3 regions of the Mesorhizobium japonicum MAFF 303099 genome follow, and region 3 is predicted to be linked to each of the others. Evidence: predicted binding sites of a transcription regulator. Region 3 holds the regulator's gene; each other region holds the start of a gene.
What was found. Region 3 encodes LexA, which represses DNA repair genes until DNA is damaged. Its sites were predicted from a motif close to TGTTCNNNNTGTGTTCNG; they were not measured.

Region 1: a site for LexA is predicted at 2,178-2,195, ahead of parE (DNA topoisomerase IV subunit B). Genes of this name have one in related genera too.
Region 2: a site for LexA is predicted at 2,087-2,104, ahead of MAFF_RS07140 (ATP-dependent helicase). Genes of this name have one in related genera too.

The regions. Positions count from the first base shown of each region.
Region 1 covers NC_002678.2:722,331-726,544, reverse strand. Annotated here, with positions in the region: gene MAFF_RS04730 (FUSC family protein) at 1-5, opposite strand, end outside; gene parE (DNA topoisomerase IV subunit B) at 50-2,107, opposite strand; gene cpaB (Flp pilus assembly protein CpaB) at 2,345-3,271, shown strand; gene MAFF_RS04715 (type II and III secretion system protein family protein) at 3,329-4,214, shown strand, end outside.
Region 2 covers NC_002678.2:1,244,168-1,248,381, forward strand. Annotated here, with positions in the region: gene MAFF_RS07125 (glucose/quinate/shikimate family membrane-bound PQQ-dependent dehydrogenase) at 1-759, opposite strand, end outside; gene MAFF_RS07130 (DUF2059 domain-containing protein) at 944-1,750, shown strand; gene MAFF_RS07135 (hypothetical protein) at 1,781-2,026, shown strand; gene MAFF_RS07140 (ATP-dependent helicase) at 2,147-4,214, shown strand, end outside.
Region 3 covers NC_002678.2:489,759-493,972, reverse strand. Annotated here, with positions in the region: gene MAFF_RS03675 (ComEC/Rec2 family competence protein) at 1-1,263, shown strand, start outside; gene lexA (transcriptional repressor LexA) at 1,257-1,994, opposite strand; gene MAFF_RS03665 (GntR family transcriptional regulator) at 2,371-3,144, opposite strand; gene MAFF_RS03660 (ABC transporter substrate-binding protein) at 3,298-4,214, shown strand, end outside.

The DNA of each region.
Region 1 (4,214 bases), 230 kb from region 3:
GTCACGTGCCGGTCTCCATATCGGAAGCGCAAGCTAAACTGGCCCGCGGCTAGATATCCAGCACTTCCGTCTCGGCGAATTCGGCACGCTCCTGGATGAAGCGGAAGCGGGCTTCCGGCTTGGTGCCCATCAGCTCATCGACCCTGTCCTTGGTGGCTGAATCGATTTCGTTCACATCGACCCTGAGCAGCGTGCGCTTTCTCGGATCCATGGTGGTCTCCTTGAGCTGCGAGGCCATCATCTCGCCCAGGCCCTTGAAGCGGCCAAGCTCGACCTTGCCGCGCCCGGTGAATTCGGTGCGCAGGAGCTCGTCCTTGTGCGCATCGTCGCGGGCATAGGCGACCTTGCCGCCTTGCCGGATCGAGTAAAGCGGCGGCACCGCCAGATAGAGATGGCCGCCACGCACCAGCGCCGGCATTTCCTGGTAGAAGAAGGTGATCAGCAGCGAAGCGATATGGGCGCCGTCGACGTCGGCGTCGGTCATGATGATGACGCGGTCGTAGCGCAAATCCTCGTCGCGGTATTTTGAGCGCGTGCCGCAGCCGAGAGCCTGGATCAGGTCCGATATCTGCTGGTTGGCCGCCAGCTTGTCATTGCCGGCACTGGCCACGTTGAGGATTTTTCCGCGCAATGGCAGTACTGCCTGGCTGGCACGGTCGCGCGCCTGTTTGGCCGAGCCGCCGGCGGAGTCACCTTCGACGATGAACAGTTCGGCACCGGCCGCCGCGTTCTGCGTGCAGTCGGCGAGCTTGCCCGGCAGGCGCAATTTGCGCACCGCGCTCTTGCGCGACACTTCTTTTTCCTGGCGCCGGCGCACCCGCTCGTCGGCGCGCGCGATCACCCATTCCAGCAGCTTCGAGGCTTCCTGCGGATTGTCGGCCAGCCAATGGTCGAACGGATCGCGGATCGCGGTCTCGACAATGCGGATTGCCTCGATCGTCGCCAGCCTGTCCTTGGTCTGGCCAACGAATTCAGGCTCGCGGATGAACACCGATAGCATGCCGGCGGCCGAGATCATGACGTCTTCGGAGGTGACGATGGAGGCGCGCTTGTTGCCGACCAGATCGGCATAGGCGCGCAAGCCCCGGGTCAGCACGTTGCGGAAGCCGGCCTCGTGCGTACCGCCTTCGCCGGTCGGGATGGTGTTGCAGTAGGAATTGATGAAGCCGTCGCCGCCGAACCAGGTCACCGCCCATTCGAGCGAGCCATGGCCGCCTTGCTTTTCGCTTTTTCCCGCGAAGATTTCCCGCGTCACCTGAAAGTCGTCGCCGAGCGATGCCTTGAGATAGTCCTTCAGGCCGCCGGGGAAATGGAACTCAGCCTTGGCCGGCGTCTGGTCCTTTTCCTTGATCAGCGAGGGATCGCAGGTCCAGCGGATTTCGACACCGCCGAACAGATAGGCTTTCGAGCGCGTCATGCGGTAGAGGCGCGCCGGTTCGAAGGCCGCGCCCTTGCCGAAGATCTGCTCGTCGGGATGGAAGCGGATTTTCGTTCCGCGCCGATTATGGACCTCGCCAAGCTGCTCTAGGCCGCTTACCGGAATGCCGCGCGAAAAGCGCTGGCGATAGAGCTGGCGGCCACGCGCGACCTCGACCTCGAGATGATCCGACAGCGCGTTGACCACGGAAACGCCGACGCCATGCAGGCCGCCGGAGGTTTCATAGACCTTGGAGTCGAATTTGCCGCCCGAATGCAGCGTCGTCATGATGACTTCGAGCGCCGGCTTCTTGAATTTCGGATGCGGATCGACCGGGATGCCGCGGCCATTGTCGGTAACGGTCAGAAACCCGTCGGCCGAAAGCTCGACATCGATGAAGGTGGCATGGCCGGCAACCGCCTCGTCCATCGAATTGTCGATGACCTCGGCGAACAGGTGATGCATCGCCTTGTCGTCGGTGCCGCCAATATACATGCCTGGCCGGCGGCGCACCGGCTCCAGGCCTTCGAGCACCTCGATGTCGGCGGCGCTGTAGCCCTCGCTGCCATCCTTGGTCGCGGCCGGGCGCTTGGCTGCTGCCTGCACAAGCGGGTCGGCCGGGCGCGCCGGTGTGCGAACCGGCTGCGGCTGCTTGTCCATATTGCCGAAGAGGTCGTTGTTGTCGTCCATGCCTGCCATAGGGTCCGGTGCTGCGAATCACCCGTCGATACTGCCACGCTTTTCAGCGCCAAGCGACGGAGGTTCCTGTTACGTTCGGGGATTTGACCCGTCTTATCCTAAAACCATTCGATAACCAAGCGGGCGGAAATAGGTCCAATACCACCGTTCTACATTCCTGATTCTTTAACAAAGCGGCCTAGCGTGAGCCCAACATAACAAGAAACGACGGGTATCAGGGGTTTCGGCGTGAGGGGCAAGGCCATAACGATGATCGGCATCGCCGCCGTTTTCGGCGCGATCTCGATCTTTGCCGCGGATTTCTGGGTCAAGAGCCAGGCCAAGGCCGATGCCGAGGAGAAGACGGCGTCGATCGCCGCTCCGGTACCGCCCAGGATCGAATTCAAGACCATTGTGGTAGCGAAAGCGCCGCTGCGCTACGGCCAGGAACTCGATCGCGCCAAGCTGATCGAAATCCCCTGGCCGCAGGATTCCCTGCCGCAAGGCGCCTTTGCCACCATCGACGGATTGCTCGGCGAGGGCAATCGCATCGTGCTGTCGCCGATCGAGGTCAACGAACCGGTGCTGCTGACCAAGCTGTCGGGGCCGAACGGCCGCGCGACGCTCTCCAACATGCTGACGCCCGGAATGCGGGCGGTGACCATCCGAACCGACGAGATCGCCGGTGTCGGCGGGTTCGTCACGCCGGGCGACCGCGTCGATGTCGTGCTGACGCGCGATGCCGGCGAAATCCAGGAAGTTGCCAAGAACGCGCAAGGTGCTGCCGGTTCGACCGTCACCTCCGAGATCGTCGTTGCCGACGCCAAGGTGCTGAGTGTCGGCCAGGGTGCCGACGAGCGCCAGACGACGCCGCAGATCACGAATTCCGTGACCATCGAAGTGACGACCGAAGGCGCGCAGAAAGTGGCGCTTGCCCGCACCGTCGGCACGCTGTCGCTGTCGCTGCGCTCGGCCTCCGAAGGCGGCGACGGCAAGAACGGCGTCACCACCATCTCGTCGTTTGGCGGATCGGTGGCGGCCAAGGCTCAGGCCGCGGCCGGCTCGCTGTTCGATGCGATAACCAAGGAGCCGGAGAAGCCGAAATTCAAGACGGTCATCGTGACGCGCGGCACGAAGGCCGAGGAATATCAGGTTCCTGAGCGGGACCAGAAGTAAAGGCCGGTGGGGACCGGACGGGACAGGGCAATGTTGATGTGTACCCTATATCGAATGATGGATCGATCGCGCTTTGCGCGCGCTCTGGCGATGGCTGCCGCGCTGGTTGCGGGCGCAATGCTCGCTTTGCCCGGCGTGGCCAAGGCGGACAATGACATCGTCTATGTCTCGGCGACCAAGAATGCGTCGATCAAGGTCGCCAAGGGCAAGCCCAAGACGATCGTGACGAATGCCGCCTTCTACCAGATCGTCATCGGCGATCCTGAGATCGCCAACGTCAATCCACTGACCGACAAATCCTTCTATGTGCTCGGCAACAATCTCGGCACCACCGGCATTGCGCTGTTCGACGAGAAGAAGCAGCTCGTCGGCACCGTCGACATCGAAGTGACGCTCGACACGGATCAGCTGGCCAGCACCATCCGCGCCAGCGTGCCGGACGCCAAGATCAAGGTCGGCTCGGCCAATGGCCGTGTCGTGCTGTCGGGCGAGGCGGATGATGCGGTCGCCGCCGAAAAGGCAAACAAGATCGCAACGCGCTTTTCCGGCACAGAGGAAGTGATCAACTCGGTCAACATCTCGTCGTCGCAGCAGGTTCAGCTCAACGTCCGCTTCGTCGAGATCAACCGCCAGGCGGGGCAGGATCTGGGTGCCAAATACAGTGCCAATTTTGCCTACGGTTTCGGCGGACGCGACGTTTCGCTCGACCCAGGAACCGTGCCGGCGGCCGGCACCGGCGAAATCATCGGCCGGCTGCTGTCGAACGGCGTGTCGATCGATATCGCCATCAAGGCCCTGGAAGAGCGCGGTCTTGCCCGGCGGTTGGCGGAACCGAACCTGATCGCCCGCTCCGGCGAGACGGCGAGCTTCCTGGCCGGCGGCGAATTCCCGATCCCGGTCTCTGAAGACAACGGCAAGATCTCCGTCAGCTACAAGAAATACG
Region 2 (4,214 bases), 750 kb from region 3:
GTAGCGCCATTTTTCCTTTCCGGTCGCGGCGTCCACCGCGATGGCGAAATTATGCGGCGTGCAGATGTAGAGCGTGTCGCCGATCTTCAGCGGCGTCACCTGATAGGTGGTCTCGCCGATGTCGTCGGGCCCCTTCACATCGCCGGTGCGATAGGTCCATGCCGGCTGCAGATTGGCGACATTGTCCGGCGTGATCTGGTCGAGCGGCGAATAGCGTTGGCCAAACTGCGTGCGTCCGTAATAGTGCCACTCGCCAGCCGGCACATCATTACCCAGATTGGCTTTGGGAATCACCTTGTCGGTGTCGAGCGCGCCGTCAATGCCTTTCGGGTCGGCGGTCATCGAATAGCCGGCCACCGCCAGCGATGCCAGCACGGCCAGGATCAGCGGCGCGCGCCCGTCAGGCCCGGCAAGGCCCCGCCTTGCCCACGGCGTCAGCAGCCACAGCCCGACCAGCACGATGATGCCGCCGCGCGGGCCGAGCTCCCACCAGTCGAAGCCGATTTCCCAGACCGCCCAGGCCAGCGTGCCGAGCACAATCGCCGCATAGAGCCAGAGCGCCGTGGAACGGCGCCGGTAGAGCAGCCAGGCGGCGATCAGGAAGGCGAGGCCGACGACGATGTAGTACCAACTGCCCCCCAGCGAAGCCAGCCAGATGCCACCGCCACCAAGCGCCAGACCGAGGAGAAAGAGAACGAAGGAGGTGATGGTGACAGCCAAGATGATACTCCTTCGACTGTTGCGCGCTCGCGCGGCCATGGGCAACCCGGCGCATCGCTCCTGCCCTGCGCACAGCTTTCTCCCGCCTGCCCCGCCTGTCAAGCTGCCCACACGCCAAGGTGGCAATCCATCTTGCTTGCGTCAGGGTTTTCCCGCAGTCTCCATGGATCATCTTTCCCGTGGAGCAAGCAAAATGCCGTCATTCCTTCCGCCGCTGACGCGCATGGCGCTTGTGCTCTACTGCCTCGTCCCGCTCATTGCTGGCACGGTGGCCGCGCCGGCGCAGACAATCGGCGAGATCAATAACGCGAACGGCTTTCACGAGATGCTGATGGGCATTGGCCCGGGTTTCACCGCGGCCGTCAAATCGGCGCCGGGAACGCCGCCGCAAAAGGTCCAGGATGCCCTTGCCGCCGCCATGGAAGGTGCCTTTGATCCGGAGAAGATGGAGGCGGCCATCGAAGCCCGGATGGCGGACAAGCTCAGCGCCAGGGACCTGTCCGAGCTGGCTTCGTTTTATGCTTCACCCCTGGGCAGACGGGTCACCGCTCTGGAGATCCAGGCTTCGTCACCGCAAGCAAGGGAGGCCAAGAAGATCGGGGGCGCCAAAATCCTCGACGAGCTTCCATCCAGGGATCCGGCCAGGCTCGCATTGTACAGGAAGATGATGGACGATATCAGCGCCGTCGACACCGGAGAAGCCGTCGGCTTGAACATGGGCTATGCGATGCTTTCCGAAATGCTGGGCGCGGCCGGAAAGCCCCTGCCCGACGACCAGGTAATGGCCCTGCTGCGCAAGCAAACCGAAGGGCTTCGCCGTGACATCGCCAACGATGCCATGGAATCTGCAGCCTATATCTACCGGGATATGTCCATGGCCGACCTGAAGCTCTATGAGGCCTTCCTGGCCTCACCCGCCGGCAGCCGCTATTACGACCAGATGCAGGTCGCCCTGGGCGCGGTGATGACGGACGAGGCGCGCTCGTTCGGCCATCGATTTTTCGTCGCCCTCGGCTACCGCAAGGCCTGAACGACGGTATCCCGGGCGAGCGAGAGCTAAATGGCTGGCGAAAATCGATACTCGCCCATCCTAGTGGGCATCTTCCTGTCACAGATGCTCATCGGCACGCTGGTCGTGGTCGTTTTCCTTTGGATGGGCAAAGCCATCATCCCGAGACATGGCGGCGGTCTGTATGTGCTTGATCGAGTGCAAGACCCTTATCTCTATTGGGGTCTGCTGGCCGGAATTTTGTTCAGCCTCGTGTTCTTGCCCATCAGGTATCTCTACCAAGGTCCCAAGGGTTAAGCCCTGCCCGCATCGCGGAGCCGCATCCGAAGCCCATTCTTACCGCGCGGGCACTTTACCGGGAACAAAACGTAGACAGTTCTGGTCTTTCCCTGCCGAATCACTACATTCGGGGGGAAGATGTCCGGCTTTTCCGAAGACATGCCCTTTTTCGACGAACCCAATGCGCGGCCGACGGCCCCGTCGGGCATTGCCGCGCGCGCCATGGCTGCCCGCGGCGGCCAGAACAGTCCGCCCGATTATCTGAAGGGGCTGAATCCGGAACAAAGGCTGGCGGTGGAGACCACCGAAGGCCCGGTTCTGGTGCTGGCCGGCGCCGGCACCGGCAAGACGCGGGTGCTCACCACCCGCATCGCCCACATCCTTGCCACCGGCAAGGCCTTCCCATCGCAGATCCTCGCCGTGACCTTCACCAACAAGGCCGCGCGCGAGATGAAGCAGCGCATCGGCATCCTGATCGGCGAAGGCAATGTCGAGGGCATGCCCTGGCTCGGCACCTTCCATTCGATCGGCGTGAAGCTTTTGCGCCGTCATGCCGAGCTTGCCGGCTTGCGTTCCGACTTCACCATCCTCGACACCGACGATGTCGTGCGGCTGATCAAGCAGTTGATCCAGGCCGAGGGCCTCGACGACAAGCGCTGGCCGGCCAAGCAGTTCGCGCAGATGATCGACGGCTGGAAGAACAAGGGCCAAGGCCCGGCCGATATCGCCGAGGGCGACGCGCGCAGCTTCGCCAACGGCAAGGGCCGCGAGCTCTACAAGGCCTATCAGGAGCGGCTGCAGACGCTGAACGCCTGCGATTTCGGCGACCTGCTCTGCCACCCCATCCGCATCTTCCGCGCCAATCCGGACGTGCTGAAGGACTACCACCGGCGCTTCAAATACATCCTCGTCGACGAATACCAAGACACCAACACCGCCCAGTACATGTGGCTGCGCCTGCTGGCACAGAGGGCAGAAGGCCGCGCCACCGTTAATATCTGCTGCGTCGGCGACGACGACCAGTCCATCTATGGCTGGCGCGGCGCCGAGGTCGACAACATCCTGCGCTTCGACAAGGATTTTCCCGGCGCCACCATCATAAGGCTGGAGCGCAACTACCGCTCGACCGCGCACATCCTTGGCGCTGCCTCCCACCTCATCGCCCACAATGAGGGCCGTTTCGGCAAGACGCTGTTCACCGACCGCAACGACCCCGAGGATGGCAAGGTCAATGTCCACGCCGCCTGGGATTCCGAGGAGGAAGCCCGCGCCATCGGCGAGACCATCGAGGCCTATCAGCGCCAGAAGCATAATCTCAACGACATGGCTATCCTGGTGCGCGCGTCCTTCCAGATGCGCGCCTTCGAGGACCGCTTCATCACGCTCGGCCTCAACTATCGCGTCATCGGCGGTCCGCGCTTCTATGAGCGCATGGAAATCCGCGACGCGCTGGCCTTCTTCCGCGTCGTTGCCAACAGCGGCGACGACCTCGCCTTCGAGCGCATCGTCAACGTGCCGAAGCGCGGCCTGGGCGAAGCCACCATCCGCCAGATCCACGACACGGCGCGCGCCCTGCGCATCCCGATGCTGGAGGCCGCCGGCAACCTCGCCGAAAGCGACGAACTGAAGCCGAAGCCGCGCGCCGCATTGCGCGAAGTGGCCGCCAATTTCGAGCGCTGGCAGAAGGCGCTGGAAACCAAGCCGCACACCGAGCTCGCCGAGACCATTCTCGAGGAGAGCGGCTACACCGACATGTGGAAGAACGACCGCTCGGCCGAGGCGCCGGGACGGCTGGAGAACCTCAAGGAACTGATCCGCTCGATGGAGGAGTACGAGTCGCTGCGCTCCTTCCTCGAACATGTCGCGCTGGTCATGGATGCCGAGCAGAATGCCGGGCAGGACGCCGTCTCGATCATGACGCTGCATTCGGCCAAGGGCCTCGAATTCGAGACGGTTTTTCTCCCCGGCTGGGAGGAAGGCCTGTTTCCCCACCAGCGCGCGCTCGATGAAGGCGGCCGCTCCGGGCTGGAGGAAGAGCGCCGGCTCGCCTATGTCGGCCTCACCCGGGCCAAGAAGAACCTGCATATCTGGTTCGTCTCCAACCGCCTCATCCATGGGCTCTGGCAATCGACCATCCCGTCGCGCTTCCTCGAGGAACTGCCTGAATCCCATGTCGAGATCGCCGAAAGCGGCAATTCCTATGGCG
Region 3 (4,214 bases):
GTCGCCGCCGAGCGCAGCTTCATCATGCTGGCGGTGATGCTGATTGCCGTCCTGTTCGATCGCGCGGCGCTGACCATGCGCAATCTGGCGACCTCAGCGATCGCGGTCATCGTGGTCTCGCCACATGAGGTCGTCGGCCCGAGCTTCCAGATGTCCTTCGCCGCGACCGCGGCGCTGGTCGGTGCCTATGCCGGCTGGGCGGATCACCATGCGGGAAAGGCAAGACCGCCACCGCCAAAGCGATCCCTGCCGGGTTTTCTCACGCGAAAATTCCTGCTGGCGACGGGCGGGTTGGCAATGACCTCCATCATTGCCGGCTGCGCCACGGCGCTGTTTGCCATCTGGCATTTCCAGCGTGTGTCGCCGCTCAGCCTGTTCGCCAATCTGGCCGTCATGCCGATCGTGTCAGTCGTGATGTTCCTGGCCGTTGCAAGCGCGTTACTGATGCCATTCGGATTGGATGCGCCGACCCTTTACCTGATGGGCAAGGGCCTGACCGCGATGATCGCCATATCGGCGTGGATATCGGAACGCTCACCGGTCGATGCGGTCGGGCTGATTTCGCTGCAATCCGTGCTGCTGGTGACCATAGCCCTGGTCATCGCGACGATGGCGACGACATGGCTACGGCTCGCGGCAGTGCCATTCGCGCTTGCCGGCTTGTTGACGGTGTCGGATACGCGCACCCCGGATGTGCTGATCTCGGAAGATGCGCGGCTGGTCGCGCTGCCGATCGGCGGTGGCGAACTCGCGGTCAGCCGGGCTCGCCCGAACGAGTTCACCGTCGACAATTGGAAACGCGCGCTGGTGTCCGAAACCATCGTCGTGCCGGAGATGTTCGACAAGGCGGATGGGCAATTCGACATTGCCGATGCCGTCAATCTGCCGCCGGGAGCACCGTTCTACTGCACGGATGGCGTCTGTCTTGCCCGGCACCCGTCCGGTGCGATCATCGCGCATGTCGAAGACCGCAAGGACACCTGGAAGGCCTGCGGTTTCGCCGATTTGATCGTCGTCAATGACGCGACGGGCTATGACGCCTGTCACAATCCGCTAGTTCTCGTCGTCACCAAACGCCAACTTGCCCGCAAGGGCAGTGCCGCCGTCTTCTTCGACCGCCAATCGGCGACCGGTCCGCTAACCGTCAGCTTCGCGGTGGACGGGCCGTATCGGCCTTGGCACGAGCAGCGAAAATTTTCGCGTGAGGCGAGGGGGCTGCCGCCCTATCAAAAAGCCGAAAAGCCGGCCGCTCCTGCTCAGTAGCGCCGGATCAGCCCGACCAGCTTGCCTTGCACCTTGACCCTGTCCGGTCCGAAAATGCGCGTCTCGTAGGCCGGGTTGGCGGCTTCAAGGGCGATCGAGGCGCCCTTGCGGCGGAACCGTTTCAGGGTTGCTTCCTCCTCGTCGACCAAAGCCACGACGATCTCGCCCGGGCTCGCCGTGTCGGCGTTGCGGATGATGACCGTGTCGCCGTCGAAGATACCGGCGTCGATCATCGAGTCGCCCTTCACCTCAAGGGCATAATGCTCGCCACCCATGATCATGTCCGGCGGTACCGAGATCGAATGTGTCTGATGCTGGATGGCATCGATCGGCACACCAGCGGCGATGCGACCCATCACCGGGATCGACACGGCGGAAACCGCGTCGTCATCATTGCCGGCCGCGGGCAAGCGCGACGGCGCCGGCTTGATCTGGCGGCCAAGACCACCCTGGCCGAGGCTGCCCTGGATGACGCTTGGCGAGAATTTCTTTGCCGCGTTAAGGCCGGGCGCGATTGAATCCGGCAGCCGCAGCACTTCCAGCGCCCGCGCCCGGTTGGGCAGCCGGCGAATGAAGCCGCGTTCCTCAAGTGCCGTGATCAGGCGATGAATGCCTGACTTGGAGGCGAGATCAAGCGCTTCCTTCATCTCGTCGAAAGACGGCGGAATGCCGCTTTCCTTGAGCCGTTCATGAATGAACATCAACAGTTCATGTTGCTTGCGTGTCAGCATGGCGGCCCCCAAGGCATTGGACGAAGGGTGTGAACCAGAATCGAAAAACAAACCCAGAACAAACACTATCTGTTCCAGTTGTGTTCTGCAACTGTTTAAAGTTTAATGAATTTGTTAAGGCGTCCGAAATTATTTGGCCCCGGCAGCGGGCAGCGATTGACCGCTTCCGCTGCGGGCGGCGCATTGAAATCATTTTGGTTAATGGCCTGTGGCCTACCCCTGGATGCGGTTTGGCATCAGGCCCTTAAGAGGCGTTCACGGGGTGGATTTGTACGGTGTATCGATCCATTTCCAGTGGAACGAAACGAAATCAAAACGCCAACGATCGCGGGTTCAGGGCCGGCACGGCCGCGTGGATCTGGACGCCGCGGCCGCGTCATCCGGAAACCGCTTTCAGACTGCCGGCGCGCGCGGTGTAGGGATTGGCGCAATTGTCTTCGCTGTGCACATAGACGTGCAGCGTGTAGCCGATATGCGCCGTCATCAGCGCCTTTGCCCGCTCGACGTCGCGATCGAGCGCCGCTTCCATGATCTCGGTGTGATGCTCGATGGCGATCGCCTCGCGCAAAGCGTCCATTGCCTCGCCATAGCCGTCCTTGAGGCCGGCCGCCGCTCGTAATGTGGGCGCCAGGCCGAGAAAACGGTGATGCCGCCGCAGCTGATCGGCGATCGTCGAGCGGAAGCGCAACAGCCAGTTCGACGTCGCCGCGCTCAGCAACGCCGCATGGAAGGCCTCGTGGCTCTCGTCCCATTTGTCGACGGCCGCATCGGAAGGGTCTTCGACCGCGGTCTTGCAGCGGGAGAGCCGGTAATGAGCGGTGACGACCGCGTCCTCCCATTCCCTGCCGCCGTTCGCGATCGATTCCAGGAACAGCGGCATTTCGACAACCATCCTTGCGCGCGCCAGGTCCTCGAGCTCGGCGCGCGACACGGGAGCGACGGCAAAGCCGCGATTGCTGATGGCGGTGACCAGGCGTTCGGCTTCAAGTCGGGACAAGGCTTCACGCAGCGGCGTCCAGCCGACGCCGTATGTGCCGCGCAGCGCGCTCAGCTTGAGCGGCGCGCCCGGCATGAGGCGGGTGGTCAGGATATCGCGCCGCAGCAGCTGATAGGCCGCCTCGGTCTTCGTGGAATTGTTCTGATCCTGCATCGCCATCCGTCCATCATCGGGCTCTGGAAAATTATATATGATGGGGAGATATGGCAAGAATTATATATAATGTTTGACACGTGGCGAGGGACTGACCATGATCGTCGCAGTTGCCGTCCTGTGAACGGCGCTGATCAAATCTGGGAGGAAATGATGTTGAAGTCGAAATCCGCTTGGCTGTCGGGATTGGCCCTGGCAGGTGCATTGATGGTCAGCGTCGGCAGCGCCGCGGCCGATCAGATACGCATCGGCATCGCCAATTTCGGCGAGCATCCGCAGCTCAACGCCGCCATAGCGGGCTTCAAGAAGGCTTTGACGGACAAAGGCTTTGTCGAGGGCAAGGACGTCGTCTACACCGAAAGCCACACCAATTTCGATGCATCTCTGGTGCCGCAGATGATCGCCAAGCTGCAGGCGGAGCAGCCCAAGCTGATCTATACCATCACCACGCCGGTCTCGCAGATCGCCAAGAAGGCGCTCGCCGGTTCCGGGATTCCGATCGTCTTTGCCGCGGTCACCGATCCGGTGGCGGCCAAGCTGGTGCCGTCGTGGGACGCCGGAGACGAAGGCATGACCGGCGCCAGCGATCTGCAGGATGTCGCCGCGGTGATGGCCTTCACCAAGAAACTGCTGCCGAACGCCAAGCGTTTTGGCGTGCCCTACAATCCGGGCGAGGCCAATGACGTTGCCCTGATCGAAAAGATCAAGGCGGCGGCACCCGCCGCCGGCTTTGAGGTCGTCGAAGTCGGCGTCGACAACGTCAATGACATCCAGCAGCGCATCGCTTCGCTCGCCGGCAAGGTCGACGTGATCTACGGTCCGGCCTCGAACCTGATCCAGCCGGCGATCGCCGCTGTCTCCGCCGCCGCCCGCCAGGCCGGTATCCCGGTCGTCAACTCCGATGACAGCGCGGTCCGCAACGACACCGTGCCGGCGAGCTTCGCGGTCAATTACACGCAGGTCGGCATGAACGCCGGCAACATCGCCGCCGAAATCCTCAAGGGCAAGGATCCCAAGACGATCGCGCCGTCGCGCCCGGCCTACAAGGATCACATGGCAACGATTTCCCG